Regions from separate parts of the Streptococcus sp. HMSC073A12 genome, predicted to be linked through region 2. Evidence: predicted binding sites of a transcription regulator. Region 2 holds the regulator's gene; each other region holds the start of a gene.
The links. Region 2 encodes Rex, which represses fermentation and respiration genes when NADH is low (regulators of the CRP and FNR family bind a similar motif). Its sites were predicted from a motif close to TTGTGAANTANTTCACAA; they were not measured.
Positions count from the first base shown of each region.

Region 1: HMPREF2876_RS01040 (class II fructose-bisphosphate aldolase) is a predicted target of Rex. The motif match lies at 3,575-3,592, and genes of this name have one in related genera.
Region 3: adhE (bifunctional acetaldehyde-CoA/alcohol dehydrogenase) is a predicted target of Rex. The motif match lies at 2,640-2,657, and genes of this name have one in related genera.

Region 1 covers NZ_KV810527.1:53,296-61,024, reverse strand. The annotation lists gene HMPREF2876_RS01070 (DAK2 domain-containing protein) at 1-224, opposite strand, end outside; gene HMPREF2876_RS01065 (Asp23/Gls24 family envelope stress response protein) at 227-592, opposite strand; gene rpmB (50S ribosomal protein L28) at 768-956, opposite strand; gene HMPREF2876_RS01055 (LiaF transmembrane domain-containing protein) at 1,091-1,753, opposite strand; gene HMPREF2876_RS01050 (LytTR family DNA-binding domain-containing protein) at 1,759-2,205, opposite strand; tRNA gene HMPREF2876_RS01045 (tRNA-Thr) at 2,422-2,494, opposite strand; gene HMPREF2876_RS01040 (class II fructose-bisphosphate aldolase) at 2,648-3,529, opposite strand; tRNA gene HMPREF2876_RS01035 (tRNA-Leu) at 3,714-3,799, opposite strand; gene HMPREF2876_RS01030 (peptide ABC transporter substrate-binding protein) at 3,999-5,957, opposite strand; gene mraY (phospho-N-acetylmuramoyl-pentapeptide-transferase) at 6,481-7,464, opposite strand; gene pbp2X (penicillin-binding protein PBP2X) at 7,466-7,729, opposite strand, start outside.
Region 2 covers NZ_KV810539.1:67,702-75,430, reverse strand. The annotation lists gene HMPREF2876_RS05675 (CYTH domain-containing protein) at 1-229, shown strand, start outside; gene HMPREF2876_RS05670 (ribose-phosphate diphosphokinase) at 313-1,272, shown strand; gene HMPREF2876_RS05665 (cysteine desulfurase family protein) at 1,282-2,397, shown strand; gene HMPREF2876_RS05660 (DUF1831 domain-containing protein) at 2,402-2,749, shown strand; gene HMPREF2876_RS05655 (redox-sensing transcriptional repressor Rex) at 2,913-3,557, shown strand; gene HMPREF2876_RS05650 (gamma-glutamyl-gamma-aminobutyrate hydrolase family protein) at 3,585-4,277, shown strand; gene radC (RadC family protein) at 4,274-4,954, opposite strand; partial or broken gene HMPREF2876_RS10195 (IS3 family transposase) at 5,094-6,179, shown strand; gene phoU (phosphate signaling complex protein PhoU) at 6,288-6,941, opposite strand; gene pstB (phosphate ABC transporter ATP-binding protein PstB) at 7,099-7,729, opposite strand, start outside.
Region 3 covers NZ_KV810540.1:26,594-34,322, reverse strand. The annotation lists gene HMPREF2876_RS06650 (low molecular weight protein-tyrosine-phosphatase) at 1-103, shown strand, start outside; gene HMPREF2876_RS06645 (MORN repeat-containing protein) at 112-525, shown strand; gene HMPREF2876_RS06640 (acyltransferase family protein) at 515-2,332, shown strand; gene adhE (bifunctional acetaldehyde-CoA/alcohol dehydrogenase) at 2,696-5,347, shown strand; gene HMPREF2876_RS06630 (iron-containing alcohol dehydrogenase) at 5,776-6,927, shown strand; gene HMPREF2876_RS06625 (N-acetylmannosamine-6-phosphate 2-epimerase) at 7,553-7,729, shown strand, end outside.

The DNA.
Region 1 (7,729 bases), on a different contig from region 2:
AAGAGACCTTTTGCAAAAATTCCAGCCACTTCACCAACAGTAGAAGCAGATTTGTCCGCAACTTCCTTTGCACCATTTTCAATGGTCATTCCCATATTGGTACCTGTGTCACCGTCTGGCACAGGAAAAACATTTAAAGAATTGACATATTCAGCCTGTTTATTCAAACGAGTAGATGCAGACTGCACCATTTCTTGAAATAAACTAGTAGTAATATTTGACACGATTATTCTCCTACAACTTTAATATTTTGGATATAGACATTTACTGTTTCAGCAGTAATTCCAAGCTGATTTTCAAGACTGAATTTCACACGCTCTTGAATATTTTTAGACACTTCACTAATCTTGGTACCATAGCTCAAAACTGTATAAACATCAACAGCAATGCTACCTTCTTCCGTTGTTTTTACTACAACGCCTTTCGCATAATTTTCTTTGCCTAATAAAGCTTGGAAATTATCTTTAATGGCATTTTTACTGGCCATTCCAACAACACCAAAAATTTCAGTTGCTGCCCCACCAACAATTGTCGCAATGACATCATCTGTCAGTTCGATTTGACCATCTTTTGTATTGATTTTTACAGTCATAGTTTCTACCTCAAAAGTATTTTATAGTTTATTTTACCATATTTTACGCGGACTGTAAAAGAGAGAGTACATAATTAGAAAGTATTCAGTCAATGTTTGGGGGTTTCCTTGTCCTAAAAAATCTATTTTCTTGTACAAAAAGAAAAGGGACCCCAGAGGTCCGATTCTTCATAAATTAAACGCGTTCAACTTTGCCTGATTTAAGGGCACGTGCTGAAGCCCAAACTTTCTTAGGTTTACCATCAACTAAGATTGTCACCTTTTGAAGATTTGGTTTCACAGTACGTTTTGTTTGGTTCATTGCGTGAGAGCGGTTGTTTCCTGATACAGTTTTACGACCTGTAAAGTAACATACTTTTGCCATTTATACTTGTCCTCCTGATTAGTTTCACGGGCTTTATACCACATACCGTAAAATTTTATCACAATTTTTAAGATTTTGCAAGACTATTTTCTCTATATTTCAAAATTTAGCCAAGACAGCCCAATCCATCAGTCTTAAATATAGATAATTCCCAAACGACCGAAAGATACATCTCCCTTTACATAGAGGGTCTTGTCTTTCTCATTGATGTTACGGGGATTGGTAACTGTGCCGAAAGCATTGTCTACATCCAACTCCACACGCCAATTACTAGGCACATATAACGTTGCATTCCCAAAAGATACATCAACATCAAAGGTAGCGGAATCGCCTTTTATCGTGGCATTGTCAAAATAAACTGTGGCATTACCAAAGGTACAATCTAGCGTTTCATAGGTAAAATCTTCCGAATTGATGTAGCGCGTACCACTTCCAAAATTAATATCCCCATTTATAGTGCGATGAGCATTTGAACCACGATAAACACCCCAAATCCGTTTTGGTTTGAAAATTAAGCCAATACCAATAGAAGCCAGAATCCCTGCTAAAAAAATCGTTCCAGATGAGATTGGCAAAAAGTGATAGCTACTATTTGCAACGATTAAGGAAATAATGGCTAAAATAACCCCACCAGATAAATTTCCTCTCCAAAAATTTTCAATCGCAAAGTAAGCGAAGCCCAGCACCACGAGAATGGGCCAAAAATTGAAATCCATAACTGGAATACCAAAATTTCCTTGTAGTAGCACCCAACCTGCCAATACCAAAAGCCCCACTCCAAACAATGTTTTTCTCATAATATTTACCTCATTTCACTTAATTTTTCTTTTAAGAATTGAAAATAATGCCGAAACACATGCACTTGCTTATGGGTATCATAAAAGCGAATACTGCTGGTCCCTGAAAAAGACTTCTCTAATGAATAAATTGCTTTAATGTTCGTAATCGTTGACTTAGAAATACGGCAGAAATACCGCGGCAAGCATTCTTCCAGCTCATACAATTTCAGTTTGACTTCATAAGCATTATTTCGAGCATGCGCAAAAATCTTATTTCCCTCTGTCTCAAAAAAGAGAATATCTGCTAAATCAACATAATATTCGCTCGTATCTTTGTAAAAAAGAATAGACGGCTTAGCAACTTCTTCCAGAGAACGCTGAATGCGCTCTATCTGTTCATCAAAGCGAGGTGCCTTAATGACAATTTCTGCTTCTTCCAGATTAGAATCTAGCTCAACTCGAATTTTCATAAACGCTCCCCTCGTTTTTCTTTATTTTATTATAACAATTGGTTCGTGAAATTCAAGCGGTTTTCAGTAAGTGGTTCATTTCGAGACGCAAATGGTCGTGAAATCTGAATAACTTCCTTGCTTTTTCATAAGTTGACCAGATTCTAGCACCTTTTTACGCAACAACACTTTATAAATAACAAAAAAAGCCTTCAATTCAATGAAGACCTTCAATAATGCCGATTATAGGGCTTGAACCTACGACCTACGCGTTACGAGTGCGTTGCTCTACCAACTGAGCTAAATCGGCGAAATAAACGTATAAATCTATTCTAGCATGCAAATTTGATTTGTCAAGAGGAAAAGAAAAAATAATAAATCCCACACTACATTCAATCAAATAACTCAAAGAAAAACAAAAATCCCGCACAAGGCGAGATTTTCTTGTTTATTTAGTAAGCGATTAAGCTTTACCTTCTGAACCAAATACGTCAATACGTTCTTCAACAGCTTCTGTAATTGCTTCGAAACCTGGTTTCAAGAATTTACGTGGGTCAAAGAGTTTCTTCTTATCGTATTCTGCTTCGTTTGCTTCGTATTCAGCAACGAATTTACGAGTAGCTTTTGCAAATGCAATTTGACATTCAGTGTTTACATTTACCTTAGCAACACCCAATTTGATAGCTGCTTGGATTTGGTCGTCAGGAATACCTGAACCACCGTGAAGTACGATTGGGAATCCAGGAACAGCTTCTGTCAATTTTTGCAAGTGGTCAAGGTGAAGACCTTTCCAGTTAGCTGGGTATGGTCCATGAATGTTACCAATACCTGCTGCAAGGAAGTCAATTCCAGTTTCAACCATTGCTTTTGCATCTTCGATTGGAGCCAATTCACCATCACCGATGATACCATCTTCTTCACCACCGATTGTACCAACTTCAGCTTCTACTGACACGCCATTTGCATGCGCAAATTCAACAACTTTGCGAGCTTTTTCAAGATTTTCTTCAACTGGAAGATGAGAACCATCAAACATAACTGAAGTGTAACCAACTTTGATACATTCAAGTGCATCTTCATAATGACCATGGTCAAGATGAATAGCAACTGGTACAGTAATTCCCATTGATTCTACAAGGTTTTCGATGAGAAGTTTACATACTTTGTAACCACCCATATATTTAGCAGCACCCATAGAAGTTTGGATAAGAACTGGAGCTTTTTTAGCTTCTGCTGCACGCAAGATAGCTTGAGTCCACTCAAGGTTGTTTGTATTAAATCCACCAACTGCATAACCATTGTCACGAGCTGCTTGGACAAATTTTTCTGCTGAAACGATTGCCATTAGTATTAGGCCTCCTATTTATTTTTATGGGTTTTCCCATTTACATTGTTTATTTTATCACTTTTTAGGAAAAAATACCAGCATTTCCTAATCTTTTAAGCGCTTTCTCTTATAAAACTGTTTTTCTTTCCTCACATTTCAAAAATAATGAAACAAAAAAACCGGCCGAAGCCAGCTTACCTGATGCGGAGAGAGGGACTTGAACCCTCACGACCTAAAGCGGTCACAGGATCCTTAGTCCTGCGCGTCTGCCAATTCCGCCATCCCCGCGATTGGGTACCTTATTAGTATAACAGAATAGAAACTCCTTGTCAAGAATTTTTTTGAAAAAATGTATCTGTCAGCACTTAAAATCACTCTCTAAAGCCAACTCTTATTTGAGACTTCTTCAATATAGGTTCTTTAGATAGGAACAACAAAAAGAAACTCCTACGAAGCTTATCGTTCATAGAAGTTTCTTACATTTGTTTTATTTCACATGATTTTCGTAGTCATCTTGCGCTTTTTTATTAGAGGTTTCTTTTTCTTTTAGCCATTTCTTTTTAGCACTTTCGTATTCTTTTGTTGTTACAATTTTGTCTTGCAGTTTGACATATTTGAAATAACTGCTTGAAGCACCTTTGATTCCAACTAATGAATAAGAACGGCTAAATGGAACTGTTTTCGTCACAGATGGTGTTCCTCCAAGAGAGAGGTTTGGCATTGTCAAGCCACTATCAATTAACCATGCTTGCGCCTCGGCATATTTTTCATAGCGTGTAGCTTCGTTGGTTTCAGCATTTGCTTCTGCTAGCATCTCTGTATATGTGTCCAGTCCAACTGCCTTGATCTTATCATTTTCTTGACCTGGTTCCAGACCAAAGTTTTGTAAACTACCACCATTTTTTATATTCAAAGTATCTAGATAAGTAGATGGGTCTTGATAGTCACCAGACCAACCACCATTATACAAATCATAGTCCTTTTGAGCAGCTGTATTAGCAAAATAACTGATATTATTTAATTCATCTGAACTCATTTGTTGAATATCAATGACAACATTTTCTGTGCCTAAGACAGACTCAACAGATTGTTTCATGGAACTTTCCCATTGAACACCAATTTTACTTGTCTGATCAGCTGGTACATCTAAGTGGATAGGAAACTGAACACCCTTTGCTTGCAGTTCTGCTTTAGCTTGAGCAAACTTTGCTTTAGCTTTTTCTGGATTGTAATAAGCATCTTGTGCATCGGCCAAATTCATGTTTGACCATTCTGAGCCATAGTTTACCAGCTTAGAAGACACAACATCACCAAACGTTTTATCACCGATAGAAACAAATGTTGGTGGCACGAGTGTGTTCCGCAATACCTTTGTCGCTCCGTCTTTCCCATTACTTTGTGCACCATAAGAAGTACGATTATAGGCAAAATTGATAGCTTGACGGAAAGCTTTATTTAGCACCGCTTCTTGGGTCGCAGCCTTTTGAGCATCTGTTTTCTTCGATGTATGGTTATAGGACTGACGATTTAAATTAAAGTTATAATAGTAGCTGGTCGCATCTTGCAAACTATAGATGATATTGTTAGCATATTGTTTCTTAACAGAAGCAAAACTAGAGCTATTTGGATAAAGACGAGCTGCACTATAGGCACCATCTGTGAAGTTACGGATAAGGGCTTCTTGGTCAGAGCCGTCATAATATGTCAATTTAATGTTATCCAAATGAACATTCTTTTTATCATAGTAATGAGGATTTTTAGCAAATTCCATAGAAGACTTGGCTGTCAGAGACTTCAATAGATAAGGACCATTGTATAGAATGCTGGTTGGTTTTACAGAACCAAATTTTTTTCCTTGTGATTTCAAGAAATCTGCATTAACTGGGAAGAGGATATTATTGGTCGTTTTTGAATTCCAATAAGTCTCTGCACGGCTGAGTGTATACTGTACTGTATAGTCATCTAGAGCTTTTACTCCAACCGTTGAAAAATCTTTCGTTTCACCCTTGATGTAAGCATCTAAACCTTTGACAGAATCTTGAACGAGGTAAAGGGCTTCTGATTTATTATCTGCGGCGTATTTCAAGCCAGTTACAAAGTCTTGCGCTTTTACACTTGCGTACTCTTCACCTTCTGATGTGTACCATTTAGCATCTTTATGTAATTTATACGTATATGTCAAGCCATCTTTGGAGACTGTCCATGACTTAGCAAGCGCCGGAACTAAATTTCCGTACTGGTCATTTTCCAATAATCCATCAACTAAGTTAGTCACAACATCTGAAGTTGTCGCACGATTCGCCATCAGATAATTTAGCGTGTCTGGATCTTGTGTATACACGTATGAATAAGTTGATGTGCTAGAAGCTGACTTGCCACAACCTGATAATAGGATTCCAGCGCTTAGCACAACTCCTGTTGCAATAATCCATTTTGATGATTTCATAGATAAACCTCCTCTAATGTCACATCTTGTTACATTGAATATTATGCCGAAATATTTTCAAAAAGTAAAGAGCTATCTTTTGACAGAAAATATTATTTATTTAAAATAATAGTTATTTGCTGCATAATATGATTAAAACAAGCCTCAAAATACATAAAAAACAAAAATAACAAATTTTATCCTTTTGCTCAAATTGAATAAACATTCTTTTAAAACTAAAAAATAAGCCATTCTACTTTATGAAGATAGCAACTACTCCCCTCCTTCAACTAAATATTGAACCTATTATACACTTTTTTCGTATAAGTACAAGAAAAATCATGATTTTTTAATATATTTTTCGGATTTTCTGCTATTTAAAACAAAAAAAGAGACATCCAGAGATAAAATTTGCATTTTTTAGTTTCTAACCTCCTCTCTCAGAGGGGGGTTATTCAGCAATCTAGAAGACTAGTGAGGTAGGGACGAAGTTTTCGTCACAAAAAAGCGAGGCAGAAATAATATTGTCCCCACCTCGTTTCTCTTATAAATATAAAATTGCAAGTGTTAGTAAGCTAGCTACAAGACCAATTCCCCAGAAAAAGAAATCGACCTTCCATTCACTCCAAGCTTTACCATGCCCTGATAGACCTCCCAGTTCAAAATGGTGATGAACTGGTGTCATCCGAAAAATACGTTTGCCGCCGGTCAATTTGAAATAAGAAACCTGCATCATAACCGAAGTTGTTTCAAAGACATAGACAATTCCAATGATGAGCAGCGTCCATTCTTGATGAAGCGCCATCGAAATGGCTGCTAACATACCACCAAGTGCTAAGCTCCCTACATCACCCATAAAAATTTTAGCTGGTTTATGATTGAAAATGAAGAAGGCAAGCAGACCGCCAATCATACTCAAAATGACAATTAAAATATCAAAACGATGCTGAACCACCGCAATAACTGCATAAGCTGTCAAACTGATTGTAACAGAAATGCTGGCTAATCCATCAATGCCATCTGTCAAATTGACTGCATTGGAAAAACCAACCAACCAAAAGAGGGCAAAAGCGATATAAAGATAACCTAAATGAAGTGGGAAACCAAAAACATTAAGCAAATCGCCTCCACCGTGGGTGTCAAAGAAGAAGTAAAAAACAATACCACCGATAATTTGAAGAGCTAGTTTCTGCTTGGGATTTAAACCTTCATTTATTTTGCGAAAAACTTTTAAAAAGTCGTCTAAGAAACCAACAATGCCGTACAAAACAAGAATAAACAATATCATCAAGGCAGCGCTTGAGAGTTCTCTTGATATAAGCGCAATCACAAAACCGGACAAAACGGAAGCTAGCAAGAAAACAGTCCCACCCATGGTTGGAGTTCCCGCTTTTGCTTGGTGTTGCTTCACATCCTCGTGCATTTGTTGCCCAGAAATATGGGCTTTATGATAAAAACGAATAAAAGCAGGTATTCCAACCAGAGTTAGAATAAAGGTTACAACACCTGCAACGATAGCTTGTAACATGCTAATCTCCTAATGTAATTGTTATTTCTTTTATTTTCTTGAGTGATGCGTTGGTTTTAACACTTTGGGCAACGACTTTAGAGCCTTTGCCCTTAACATGCACTTTTATGCCTAACCATTCACCGAATGTTTCAACATTTTTCTTGGTCCAACCGTACATATCCGGCATTTCAGTAAAGTCATCTGTTAAGACAAGAATTTGCTGATTGGATTTCAATGCCTCACCTGTTTTTACAGACACTCTCTTAATATTTTTACTAGTACC
Region 2 (7,729 bases):
ATTAAAGATTCTAGGGAGCTTAACAACTATTCGCTATGAAAAAGAAACCACTATTGGCTTAATGGCACTTGATGAAAATCATTATTTTGACAAAACAGACTACGAATTAGAGCTGGAAGTGACAGATGCAAAAACTGGAAAAGAACAATTCGAGTGCTTTTTACAAGCTCATCATATCCATTATAAATATGCAAAGCCTAAAGTTGCAAGATTTGCTCAAAACTTATGAATAAAAAGCTGAAATTTTACTTATTTTTTGATAAAATGGAGTGTAGAAATCAAAAGGAGTCTTAATAAGTTATGATGAATATACTGACGGATAAAGCACAGATGAAGTTGTTTGCACTAAATTCCAATCACGATATTGCCGAGAAAATTGCTAAAGCTGCTGATGTGCCTCTTGGAAAACTTTCATCACGTCAATTTTCAGACGGAGAAATCCTAGTAAACATCGAGGAAAGCGTGCGTGGCTTTGATGTATTTATCATTCAATCAACAAGTTTTCCTGTCAATAATCATTTGATGGAACTTCTCATCATGGTGGATGCTTGCAATCGCGCCAGCGCTAATTCTGTCAATGTTGTGATGCCATATTTTGGCTATGCTCGTCAAGACCGAACAGCCGCTCCTCGCGAACCAATTACAGCCAAGCTCGTAGCGAATATGCTGGTTAAGGCAGGAGTTGATCGTGTTCTAACCCTAGATTTGCATGCTGTCCAAGTCCAAGGCTTCTTTGATATCCCTGTTGATAACCTTTACACCGTTCCTCTTTTTGCCAAACATTACTGTGAAAAGGGCTTGTCTGGTGAAGATGTTGTTGTGGTCAGTCCAAAAAATTCTGGTGTTAAACGTGCTAGAAGCTTAGCAGAGCATTTAGATGCTCCGATTGCGATTATCGACTACGCTCAAGACGATACCCACCGTAACGAAGGCTATATTATCGGAGATGTAGCTGGGAAAAAAGCTATCCTTATTGATGATATTTTAAATACTGGTCGTACATTTGCTGAAGCCTCAAAAATTGTTGAACGCGAAGGTGCAACAGAGATTTATGCAGTTTCTAGTCATGGTTTATTTGTTGAGGGAGCCGCTGAAAAGTTAGATAACTCTCCTATCAAAGAAATCCTGGTTACTGACTCAGTTGCAACGAAAGAAAAAACTCCGAAAAATGTTCAATACATTACTGCAAGTGGGCTAATCGGAGATGCAATCGTTCGTATCCATAAAAGAAAACCAGTCAGTCCACTGTTTGCTTACAATAAAAAGAAATAAGGAGAAATCTTGATTTATTTCGATAATGCAGCAACAACTCCTATGTCAACAGCTGCTATTACTGCTATGACACAGGTTATGGAAAATACCTTTGGCAATCCATCTAGCATTCATAGCCACGGAAGAGCTGCTAGTAAAATTCTTCGCAAAGCCCGACAAGAGCTTGCTGAACTGCTTCATACTAATAGTCAACATGTCATCTATACATCTGGTGGGACAGAAAGTAACAATACAGCCATAAAAGGATATGCCTTAGCCCATCAAGATCAAGGGAAACACATTATTACAACTGCTATTGAGCATCATTCGGTTCTTGAAACGATTGAATATCTGGTGGATAAATTTGACTTTGAAGCTACTTATATCCAACCTAAAAATGGAGAGATTACGGCTCAACAGATAAAAGAAGCCCTTCGAGAAGATACAATACTTGTCTCAACCATGTATGCCAATAATGAAACAGGCTATATGCTTCCAGTCAAAGAAATTGCTGACGTTGTGAAACATCATCCCGCTGCTTATCATGTGGATGCTGTGCAAGTTATAGGCAAATTACCTGTCTATCCTGACGAGCTAGGAATTGACTTTATGAGTGCATCGGCTCATAAATTTCATGGTCCAAAAGGCATCGGCTTCTTGTACTTCAATCATGTAAAATTTGACAAATTTTTACATGGTGGAGATCAAGAGGATAAAAGACGTGCAGGAACTGAGAATTTAGCGGCTATTGCCGGTATGGTTGCGGCTCTAAAAGAGAGCCTCAATTGCTACCAAGAAAACATGGAACATGTTGAAAGTTTGAAACAGCAACTTCTCTCTGAACTTGACGGAATCCATTACTATATAAATAATGATTCACACACACTTCCCTATGTCGTAAATCTTGGCTTTCCAAAGCAGGCTAACGATTTATTGCTCATGCGTTTAGACTTATCTGGAATTTCTATCTCAACTGGCTCTGCTTGTACAGCAGGAGCTATCGAACCCAGTCATGTGCTTAAAGCTTTTTATGGTAGCGACTCAAAGCGATTAAGAGAATCTATTCGCATTAGCTTTTCAGAACAAAATACTTCAGAAGAAGTTCGACAATTTACTACAACATTAAAAGAAATTTTAGGAGGATAAATAGATGGCTTTTCAGACCACTATTCACTTAAAAGACTGCTCTTTCAGCTATTCTCTTGGAGAAAATGTAAAAAAATTTACTTTGCGCGATAACACATTTGTCGAAACCAAAGTTGGAAATTACGAATTGACACGCTTATTAGAAAATGTTCCCAATAGTGGAGACGGCTTTTTGTTGAAAATCATTATCAACAAAAACCTTTCAGGTGTAAAAATCAACATCACAGATAAATCTGGCCTTCGGTTAGTGAATATTTTTAAATCAGAAGACAATCACATCATTCAAGAAAAGTTTTATTTCTTAATGGATAGCTTGGTAGAACGTGGTATTTTCACTAAACAAGAACAATAAACAAATAGCTTAAAAACTCATTTTTAAATCATTAGTAAAACAATAAAGAGTAGGAAACAAGCCAAAAATCTTTGATTTTGTCCTACTCCTTTTCTATTTTTATCAAATAAGTTGATTTTTTCACAAACTTTCTATAAAATAGTCTTTGAAAGGATGTGATTTTGTGAAATCTGAAAAAAATACAACCATTCCACGCGCAACTGCTAAAAGGCTCTCTCTGTATTATCGGATTTTCAAACGATTTAATTCCGAAAAAATCGAAAAAGCCAATTCAAAACAAATCGCAGATGCGATCGGGATTGATTCTGCAACTGTCCGTCGAGATTTTTCTTACTTTGGCGAATTAGGTCGTCGTGGATATGGTTATGATGTAAAAAAACTCATGAATTTTTTTGCTGACTTACTTCATGACAATTCCATTACCAATGTGATGTTAGTTGGTATCGGTAACATGGGACATGCTTTGCTCCACTACCGTTTCCACGAACGGAACAAAATGAAGATTGTTATGGCATTTGATACAGATAATCATCCTGAAGTTGGGACTACTACAAATGACGGGATTCCTATTTATGGCATTTCACAAATCAATAACAAATTAAAAGATGTGAATGTCAAAACAGCTATTTTAACCGTTCCTAGTGCAAAAGCGCAAGAGGTTGCAACTGTTCTTGTGGAAGCTGGTGTAAAAGGTATTCTCAGTTTTTCTCCTGTTCACTTAACCGTTCCAAAAGATGTTGTCGTTCAATATGTTGATTTGACAAGTGAACTACAAACACTCCTTTATTTTATGAAAAAAGAGCATTAAGCAATTAGAAAGAGCAGACATCTATTTATGAAGAAACCTATTATCGGCATTACTGGAAACGAAAGACCAAACCCTGAAGATGAATTTGCCATCATGAGTTATGCTGCTAAGGGATTTGTAGAGGGCGTAAAAGAAGTTGGTGGAACTCCTATCATATTGCCGATTGGAGATGCAGATATGGCACAGCGCTACATCCAGATGATTGATAAACTTATCCTAACGGGTGGGCAAAATGTATCACCACAATTCTATGGCGAAGAAAAAACAATTGACAGTGATGATTACCATTTGGAGCGTGATTTGTTTGAATTAGCCTTAATCCATGAAGCTATCCAGCAACAAAAACCAATTTTTACCGTTTGCCGCGGTACGCAATTGTTTAATGTTGCAATGGGTGGAACACTTTATCAAGATATTGAGCACCATTGGCAAGACAGTTCTGCTGAATATACTACTCAAAAACTAGTCACTAAATCCGGCTCTGTTTTGGAAAAGATTTACGGCGAAGTATCTCATATCAACTCTTTCCATCATCAGAGTATCAAAGATTTAGCAGAAAATGTCGAAGTCATTGCCCGTGATCCGAAAGACAACACCATTGAAGCCATTACAACAACTGATGAAATCGCTTATCTGGGAGTCCAGTGGCATCCAGAATTCTTATTTGAAACACGCCCTAAAGATCGAATGTTATTTGACTATGTTGTCAATAGACTTTAAATCAAGTCTGTTTCTTCGCGATAACTATAATAATCTTTCTCTGCGACGATGAGATGATCCAGTAAGATGAAGCCCATTAATTCACACGCTTCTTTTACATGTTTGGTCACTTCATCGTCATTTTTGCTTGGCAGTACAGCTCCTGACGGATGATTGTGCACCAAAATAATGGATGTCGCCATGTGTTTCACAGCATAATGCAGGATTTCTCGTGGCTCTGCAATACTGCGTGATACACTACCGATAAAAATCGTCTGCTGATGAATGATTTTGTTTTGAGTATTCAGATATAAAGCCACAAGGTGTTCCTGCTTCTTATGCCCCAATTCTTGTTGCATTTTTTTCGCCAGCTTTTGACTACCTAAAATTTGCTCTTGCGTAATCAATTCTGCTTTACTGACTCGCTGGCCTAATTCAATCATAGCTTGTAATTCAATAGCCTTGATACGACCAATTCCAGAGATTGATTGCAATTCTTGTAGCGTCATATTGCGCAAATCATTCAAACTAGAAATAGTTGATAAAATCCGTTGAGAAACTTGAAAAACAGTTTCTTTTTTATTACCTGTGCGGATAAGAATGGATAACAATTCTTGATTGCTCAATTGTTCTGCACCTTCTGCAACTAAACGTTCCCTTGGCAACAAAGAATCTTCCTGAAATGAAATACTATACATAAAAAACCTCCTCATATCCTTATTCGGAAAAAGAAGAGGAAAATAAAAAATCTGAGAAATAATTGGCACTAGCCCCATAAAATGAGACACAAGAAAAACCCTTCTGTTTCTAGTTTACTAGAAACAGGAGGGTTTTGTTATGGTCAAAAAAGCGTATTCGGTAGAAACTAAGTTAGCCTGTATCGAAATGAAGAAAGCAGGTAAGTCCAATAAGGTTATCATGGAGACTCTGGGCATCAAAAATGTTAGTCAGGTCAAAACCTGGTGGCGATGGTATCAGAATGATGAACTGCACCGTTTCCACCAACCTGTGGGGAAACAATATACCTACGGTAAAGGAATGGAACAGCTATCCGAAGTGGAACAGTTACGACTACAGGTGGAACTACTAAAAAAGTATCGGATCTTGATAAGACCATCGACAAAGTAAGTCTTATCAAGCTGGTGGAAGAATACAAAAACGTCTGCTCAGTATCCGTCACTCTGGACTGTTTTGGTATCAAACGATCCACTTTCTACCGTTGGAAAGCAGAAGGTGAGAAGCCTAAAAAAGGGACGAGGTTGTAGAAAAAATCGAGCGAATCTGTATGGGAAATCAGGTTATCTACGGCTACCGTACCATCACTCGATTGCTCAAGAAGAGGGATAACCTTGTCATCAATCCTAAAAAGGTTTATCGTATCATGAAGGAGAATGGTTGGTTCTGCCGTGTACGTCCTAAGAAGGGACTGAGTCTAGGTAAGCCCTACTATGTAACAGAAAATAAGCTAGACCGTGATTTTCAAGCAGAAAAGCCACTGGAGAAGCTAGTCACAGACATGACCTACCTCTACTTTGGAAACTGTAAACTCTACCTTTCCTCTATCATGGACCTCTATAATCGTGAGATTGTGGCTTATACAATCTCAGATTGTCAGGATACGGACTTTGTGTTGGATACTTTGAACCAACTGAATGTGTCTCAAGGAGCGCTGTTGCACAGCGATCAGGGCTCTGTCTACACCTCAAAAGCTTATTACCAGGCTTGCACAGAAAAAGGCATCACCCGCTCTATGTCCCGTAAGGGAACACCAGCAGATAATGCCTGTATCGAATGGTTTCATTCTGTCCTAAAGTCTGAAACCTTCTATCTCCATAACTGGAGAAACTTAACCAAAGATAGTAGAACAGATATTGTTAATCTTACATCATATTTTATAATGAAACTAGAATTCAACAGAGATGAAACGACCGGTCTCCTGTAGATTACAGAAATCTGGTCGCCTAAAAAGGTTTTTTCTTCTGTCCCATTATTGGGGTGCAGTACCGATTCTCAAATTTTTTAAGTTAGTATTTACATTTCAACAATTTTACCTGTTTCAAAATAAACAACCCATTCACAGATATTTTTGGCGTAATCACCAATACGTTCTAAGTACGAAATAACTTGGAAGTAATCACGACCTGTAACAATCAAATCTGGATTTGACTTAATTTCTTGCGTTGCTAAGTCTCGAATATCATCAAAGTACTGATTGATTTTCTCATCCATAGCAGCTACTTCATAGGCCTTATCCACGTCGCCATTAAGGTAAAGATCAAGCGCTGCTTCCACAAAGTTCTTAACATCACGCCCCATCTTGCTGATTTCTTCCTCAACAGACTGGATGCGAACTTCTCCTTTCATGCGGATCGTCGCTTGTGCAATGGAAACGGCATGATCCCCCATCCTTTCCACATCACTACTTGCTTTCAAAACTGTAATAACTGTGCGTAAGTCTTGTGAAACTGGCTGCTGCAAAGCAATAATTTCCAGAGATTTTTTCTCCAACTTTACTTCATATTCATTTACTTCTGCGTCTTCTTCGATAACCTCTTTTGCTAATTCACGATCGTGGGTCACAAATGCACGAACTGTGCGATTAATCTGTGACAAAACTTCATTTCCCATTGCATAAAATTGGTTATGAAGTTTTGCTAAGTCTTCTTCAAATTGTACTCTAAGCATAAATTTTCCTTTCCTAAGATCTAAAGAATTTTATACGAAAATCCATCTTTTTACATAATTCTTGTCTACAAGCATATGTGCATTTATATATATAGGAAATCGGTAATCTCCAAAACATTAGAAATAACCACAATATTGTAGTGAACAATTACAATCTCTAACCAAACTTGCCTGTGATATAATCTTCCGTTTCCTTATGAATCGGACTGAGGAACATCTCTTTCGTGGCATTAAACTCAATCAAATCACCATTTAGGAAGAAAGCTGTCTTATCTGAAATACGACTAGCCTGTTGCATTGAGCGGGTTACGAGTAACATTGTATATTGATCTTTCAGCCCATGAAGTGTTTCTTCAATTTTTCCTGCAGAAATGGGATCAAGTGCTGATGTTGGCTCATCTAAAAGGATGATTTTCGGACTCGTCGCCAAAACACGAGCCACACAGACACGTTGCTGCTGACCGCCTGACAAACCAATCGCTGAATCATTCAAACGATCTTTCACTTCATCCCAAATAGATGCTCCTTTTAATGATGTTTCAACTACTTCATCTAGTATCTCTTTGTCTTTAACACCATTGATTCGCAAACCGTAGACAACATTTTCATAAATCGTCATTGGAAATGGATTGGGCTGTTGAAAAACCATTCCAATTTCTTTGCGAAGCTCCACCGTATCTGTCCGTGGACTGTAAATATTGTGCCCGTTATAAATTACAGTACCTGTCGTTGTCACCTCTGGATTTAAATCACCCATGCGATTAATTGCTTTTAAGAGTGTTGATTTT
Region 3 (7,729 bases), on a different contig from region 2:
AAGTGTGCCAGATCCTTGGTACACAGGTGATTTTGATGAAACTTATCAGCTTGTCTTGGCAGGCTGTCAGAAATGGATTGAGCGCATAAAGAGCGAAGATTAGTGGAGAGAATGGACGCATTAAAAGAATTTTACGAAAAGTACAAAATTTATCTTACAAGGCATAACTTGGAATTGCTAGCAGTAACGGTTATTGTCCTATCAGCGATGGTGGCTTTTACATCAGGTATTCCCAGTCAAGGGGCATTGACCTTGGATAAAGGAACAATCAAATATAATGGCAGTCTCGTCCGTGGTAAAATGAATGGTCAAGGAACATTGACTTTTAAGAATGGTGATGTTTATAAAGGCTATTTTAAAAATGGAACTTTCAATGGGAAAGGAACTTTTACAGCTAAAGCTGGCTGGAAGTATGAAGGAAATTTTGTAAATGGTCAAGCAGATGGTCAAGGCAAATTAACAACAGAAAATAATGTTGTCTACAAGGGAAAGTTTAAACAGGGGATTTATCAAAATGCGCGTTAAATGGTTTTCATTAGTGAGGATTACAGGGTTACTTCTAGTCCTGCTCTACCATTTCTTCCAGAAAGCTTTTCCTGGCGGTTTTATTGGTGTGGATATTTTCTTCACTTTCTCAGGCTTTTTGATTACATCTCTCTTGATTGATGAATTTGCCAGAGACAAAGACATTGATGTTAAAGGATTCTTGAGACGTCGCTTTTATCGGATTGTGCCACCGCTTGTCTTTATGATTTTGATTGTCATGCCCTTTACCCTGTTGATTCGGAAGGATTTTGTGGCTGGTATTGGGACGCAAATCGCTGCTGTGCTCGGCTTTGTGACAAATTTTTATGAAATTTTGTCTGGTGGAAATTACGAGAGTCAATTTATCCAACATCTCTTTGTGCACACATGGAGCTTGGCTTTGGAGATGCACTACTATATCTTGTGGGGCTTGGCAACATGGTATTTAGCGAAGAAAAGTAAAACCATTGGGCAATTTCGTGGTATTATCTTTCTTTTATCATCTGCTTTGTTCTTGATTAGTTTTCTCTCTATGTTTGTCAGAAGTTTCTTCTCTTCAAACTTTTCTGTGATTTACTTTTCAAGTTTCACGCATATCTTCCCGTTTTTTGCAGGAAGTATTTTAGCGACACTTTCGGGTGTGAGTGATTTGGGAGCACCTTTTCGTAAAATGGAGCAGGCGCTTGATTTGAAAAAGACCTTTTATCTACTTGGTGGTAGTTTTGCAGCTTTGCTGTTATTAACGTTCCTCCTGAGATTTGATAATTTATTGACTTATCTGTTTGGTTTTCTTCTTGCAACGGTATTTTCGGTGGTGATGATTTTGGCAACACGTGTGCTCCATGAGAAGACGCCACATGTTGATGAGCCGCCCGTTATCACATTTATTGCAGATACGAGCTATGGTGTGTATTTGTTCCATTGGCCGTTTTACATCATCTTTTCCCAATTGATGAGCAATGGATGGGCAGTTCTATTAACAACCGTGCTTTCTTTTGCTTTGGCGGCTTTCTCTTTCTATCTATTGGAGCCGACATTAGCAGGTAGAGAGCCAAAAGTATTTGGCTTGAAGATGGACATCAAGCAAATCACAACACCTGTATTTTATAGTTTGATTCCATTAACACTGGTCGCTTTGGTCATGATTGTGACTGCTCCGAAAATTGGTGCTTTTGAAGAAAATTTGCTCGTCAATGGGTTAAATCAAGCTGACAGTAAAATGCAGATCACTCGTACCCAAGCTGATAATGTGAGTGCCAGTCAATACAATGTAGCAAAGGGTACGACCGTTATCGGAGATTCGGTAGCTTTGCGAGCAAGTGAATGGCTCAAGCAGGCTATGCCGGGAATTCAAGTGGATGCAGCGGTCAGTCGAAACTTAGAATCGGGCTTGCAAGTCTATCAAACTGATATTTCAAACAAGGTGCTTCTGGAGACAGTCGTCTTAGCCTTGGGAACCAATACGGTTGATAACTACGAAAGTTTGCTCAATCAATTTATTGAGAAATTACCAAAAGGACATCGTTTGGTTTTAGTGACGCCGTATGATGGTCGCACAGCACATAACGCTTCTAGCTTGGCAGTCAAAACACGTCAGTATGAGTTGGAATTGGTGAAAAAATACGATTATGTATTTGTAGCGGATTGGTATCAAACTGCTATCGAACACCCAGAAATTTGGTACGGAACTGACTATGTGCACTTTGGCTCGGAGACAACAACAATCACCAAGGGCGGTGAGCTCTATGCACAAACCGTTAAACAAGCCATTGATGAAGCTGTGAAAAAAGGAACGGTGAAGAAATAGTAGTAAATAATTAGAAGTCATGGATTGCTTTGCGATTCATGACTTTTGTGTACTGTAAAAAGGATAGTAGGGTAGAACGAGGGTGGAGGAATACATGGCAAAAATGCTCTTTTTTACATAACTTTTGTTTTAGGAAATCTTGAAAAAGTATGTGAAATATATAATTTTATGTTTTAAAATTCACAAACAATGTTTTTAAATATAATAGAAAACTCATGTTTTGAAATAACTTCACAATATAAAAGAAAAAGTTTGTGAAGTTTGCATGAAACTGTTTACAAGAGAAAAAAAATAAGGTATAATAATCTTGTGAAAAATTTAACAAAGGGTTTATAAAAATCCTAAAAACCATTGGAGGAACACATGGCTGATAAAAAAACATTAACTCCCGAAGAAAAAAAGTTAGCTGCTGAAAAGCATGTTGACGAACTCGTTCAAAAAGGGCTAGTTGCTCTGGAAGAAATGAGAAAATTAAATCAAGAACAAGTAGACTACATTGTTGCAAAAGCTTCAGTTGCTGCTCTTGATGCACATGGTATCTTAGCAGAACATGCTGTTAAAGAAACAGGTCGCGGTGTCTTTGAAGACAAAGCAACAAAAAACCTTTTTGCCTGCGAACATGTTGTTAACAATATGCGTGGTGTTAAAACTGTTGGTGTGATTGAAGATGATCCTATTACAGGTTTAACGAAAATTGCTGAACCGGTCGGAGTAATCTGCGGAATCACTCCAACGACCAACCCAACTTCAACAGCGATTTTTAAATCATTGATTTCGTTGAAAACGCGGAATCCAATTATCTTTGCTTTCCACCCATCTGCTCAAGAATCTTCTGCTCATGCGGCACAAATCGTACGTGATGCAGCGATTGCAGCAGGTGCACCTGAAAACTGTGTTCAATGGATTACACAGTCATCTATGGAAGCAACAACAGCTTTGATGAACCACGAAGGGATTGCAACAATCCTTGCGACTGGTGGGAACGCCATGGTAAAAGCTGCCTATTCATGCGGCAAACCTGCTCTTGGAGTTGGTGCTGGTAACGTTCCAGCTTACGTTGAAAAATCAGCAAATATCCGCCAAGCAGCACATGATATCGTGATGTCCAAATCATTTGATAATGGTATGGTCTGTGCATCTGAGCAAGCCGTGATCATTGATAAAGAAATCTATGATGAATTTGTAGAAGAATTCAAATCTTACCATACTTACTTTGTCAACAAGAAAGAAAAAGCGCTTTTGGAAGAATTCTGTTTTGGTGCAAAAGCTAACAGCAAGAACTGCGCTGGTGCAAAATTGAACCCAAATATTGTTGGTAAACCAGCTACGTGGATTGCTGAGCAAGCAGGATTCAAAGTACCAGAAGGTACGAATATCTTGGCCGCTGAATGTGCAGAAGTTGGAATTAAAGAACCATTGACTCGTGAAAAATTATCACCTGTTATTGCAGTTTTGAAAGCTGAAGATACTGAAGATGGACTTAAAAAAGCTCGTCAAATGGTTGAATTTAATGGTCTAGGACACTCAGCTGCTATCCATACAAAAGACGAAGCTCTTGCAAAACGTTTCGGTACGGAAATAAAAGCAATGCGTATTATCTGGAACTCTCCATCTACCTTTGGTGGTATCGGTGATGTATACAACGCCTTCATTCCATCATTAACACTTGGATGTGGTTCATACGGACACAACTCAGTTGGTGATAACGTATCAGCTATCAACCTTCTTAACATCAAGAAAGTAGGAAAACGTAGAAATAATATGCAATGGTTTAAAGTTCCTTCAAAAATCTACTTCGAACGTAACTCAATCCAATACCTTCAAACTTGCGAAGGTATCGAACGTGTCATGATTGTTACCGATAAATCAATTGAAAAACTAGGTTTTGTACAACGTGTGATTGACCAGTTGAATCTTCGTAAAAACAAAGTCACGATTCAAGTCTTTTCAGATGTTGAACCAGATCCAGATATCACAACAGTTCGTCGTGGTGTTGAAGTAATGCGCTCGTTTGAACCAGACACTATCATTGCCCTTGGTGGTGGCTCACCAATGGATGCGGCTAAAGGTATGTGGATGTTCTATGAACAGCCAGACGTTGACTTTGGTGACCTCGTTCAAAAATTCATGGATATCCGCAAACGTGCCTTCAAATTCCCATCACTTGGTAAGAAAGCACAGTATATTGGTATTCCAACAACATCTGGTACAGGTTCAGAAGTAACACCGTTTGCAGTTATCTCTGATAAGGCAAATAATCGTAAATACCCTATCACTGACTATGCATTGACACCAACCATTGCAATTGTTGATCCTGCTTTGGTAGAATCTGTTCCAGCATTTATTGCTGCTGACACAGGTATGGATGTCTTGACACACGCAACTGAAGCTTATACTTCTAACTTTGCCAATGACTATACAGATGGTATTGCTCTTCAAACTATCAAGTTAGTCTTCAAATACTTGGAAAAATCTGTAAAAACGGCTGACCCAGAAGCCCGTGAAAAGATGCACAATGCCTCTACAATGGCTGGTATGGCCTTTGCAAATGCCTTTCTTGGGATGAGTCACTCAATGGCGCATAAGATTGGTGCTGTTCACCACACCATTCACGGACGTACAAATGCTATTTTACTTCCTTATGTTATCCGTTACAATGGAACTCGTCCATCTAAAACTACAACATGGCCTAAGTACAATTACTGGAAAGCTGATGAAAAATTCCAAGATATTGCTCGTATGCTAGGTCTTCCTTGCTCAACACCAGAAGAAGCGGTTGAAGCGTATGCCAAAGCTGTTTATGACCTTGGTGTAGCGGTTGGTATCAAGATGAACTTTAAAGATCAAGGTATTGATGAAAAAACTTGGAAAGATAGCTTACATGATATTGCCGTTCTTGCTTATGAAGACCAATGTTCACCAGCAAATCCACGCTTGCCAATAGTTACTGACATGGAAGAAATTATGGCTGATGCCTACTATGGCTATGCAGAACGTCCAGGACATCGTAAATAGACAGTAAAGTTTGTTCTAATTTGAATCGTTCGTCATTGTACAGACAATGTATTCAGATTTTTAGACATAAATCAGTTTATCAGTAACTATCTCCCTGCTTTTGTAGGGAGATTTTTCTATTTGGAGAGAGTGTCCTTTCTCTCGCTTAATATTGTATGCGTTTTCCTGTAAACTAGTTGTGAAAAAAGGAGGGCGGTCATGTTTCAATTGTTGGTATTTGATAGGGACGATGTCATTGTGTATACAGAAAATCTTATACTTCTCTTTGCCTTAAAATATCATAATAGACTGATAAGTTTTGAATCTGTAAATTTGATACTAAAATAATGAAAAGTTGATGTTGCAAAAAGCATTATGAGTGTTATAATATAGCTGTGTAAGCGGTTTCTAAAATAGATGATATTTATAAAAAATAAGGAGGACATATAATGTCAGTATTTTATGTTCCATCAGTTAATCTTATTGGTTGTGGTGTGATTAATGAAATAGGTGGTCATATCAAAGAGTTGGGGTATAAGAAAGCTCTCTTGGTGACAGACCATTATATTGCAAGTAGTGACATTTTACCTAAGGTAACTGCACCACTTGATAAGGAAGGCATTGAGTATGTCGTTTTTAGTGATGTTGATCCGAATCCAACTGTTAAAAATGTTGAAGATGGTTTAGCTGTTTTGCGAGATAATAATTGTGATTTTATTATTTCACTTGGTGGTGGTTCGCCGCAAGATGCTGCAAGTAGTATTTCAATTCTTGCAACGAATGGTGGGCGTCCGCAAGATTACGAAGGTGTTCACAAATCAAAGGAAAAAGGCTTGCCGGTTGTAGCAATCAATACGACGGCAGGAACATCAGCTGAAATCACGATTAACTATGTTATTACTGATGAAGAGCGTAAAGTGAAAATGGTTATGGTTGACAAGAATAGCCTTGCACTCCTGTCAGTAAATGATCCAGAATTGATGATTTCAAAACCAAAAGCTTTGACGGCTGCAACGGGTATGGATGCCCTTACACATGCGGTTGAAGCTTTGGTAACACCAGGTGCATACAATGTAACGAAAAAATTATCTATTGGTGCAATTGAGTTAATTAAAGAATTTTTGCCATGTGCTGTTGAAAATGGCCATGACATTGAAGCACGCGAAGCGATGGTTAATGCGATTTTCCTAGGTGGTATGGCCTTTAATAATGCTGGGCTAGGTTATGTACATTCTATGGCTCATCAACTTGGAGCAGTTTACAATCTTCCTCACGGTGTTTGTTGTGCCATGCTTTTACCGGTTGTAGAGCGTGAAAATGCAAAACGTGTGCCAGAAGCATTCCGAAATGTTGCAAAAGCTCTTGGTCTCCATACGGAAGGCAAAAGTGATAAAGAATGCGCTGATTATGCCATTTCTGAAATTGAAAAATTATCAGCAACTGTGGGTATTCCGAAAAAATTGACAGAACTGGACATTAAAGAAGAGGAATTTGACTTTGAATACCTTTCTAAAAATGCACTCATTGATGCTTGTGCACCAGGAAATCCATTTATGCCAACCCTAGAAGAAACGATTGCTCTTTACAAAGAATTGTTTTAAGCACTGATTTATCATAAAAATAAGCTACCGATGAAATTTTCGGTAGCTTATTTACGTTTTCAATTTTTATGCTTGCCCAATATGTCCCCTACCTCTGGTTCGTTCGTAAAATAAAATTGGCAAATATTGACTGATAATCTTTTGTGAGGAGTCGCGTGGCATAAAATATTATAAAACACTTCAACGGACTTTTTAAAAAGAAATTTAGACGGACGCCAGGACAATATCGCAAAGAACACCAGCACTGAGAAACTTTTAAACTTTTATTCAAAAGCGACTCTGGCTGATACTCCTGAAAAAAGCGTTCCCCCTTGCTAATTCTATTATAAGGTCTCCATTCTGGAAAATTCTTGGGGGAAAGCTTGTGACGATGTGGTAGATAGCGCTCGCAGAGATGTAGTCTTTTGCGTGCCTCAGAGGCAATGTGCGATAATGATAGTATCATGTTAAAATGATTATCTCTCTGAAACTACTTTCAAGATTTAAGAGAAAAGTGAGCATTATCAGAAATTAGAACCTAAATATCGGATGTTATTGAAAGCGTTTAGAAAAACAGCTATAATAGTACCGTAAGATTGAAAGCGCTTTAAAAACTGATCTACAATAGCAAAGGAGAAGGCTACCTATGGCACAAATGACAAAAGACGAGCTGATTGCCAAAATAAAAGATGGCATCATTGTTTCCTGTCAAGCCTTGCCACACGAACCGCTATATACTGAAGCAGGTGGAGTTATTCCCCTTTTGGTAAAAGCGGCTGAACAAGGAGGAGCTGTTGGCATTCGAGCTAATAGTGTTCGGGAT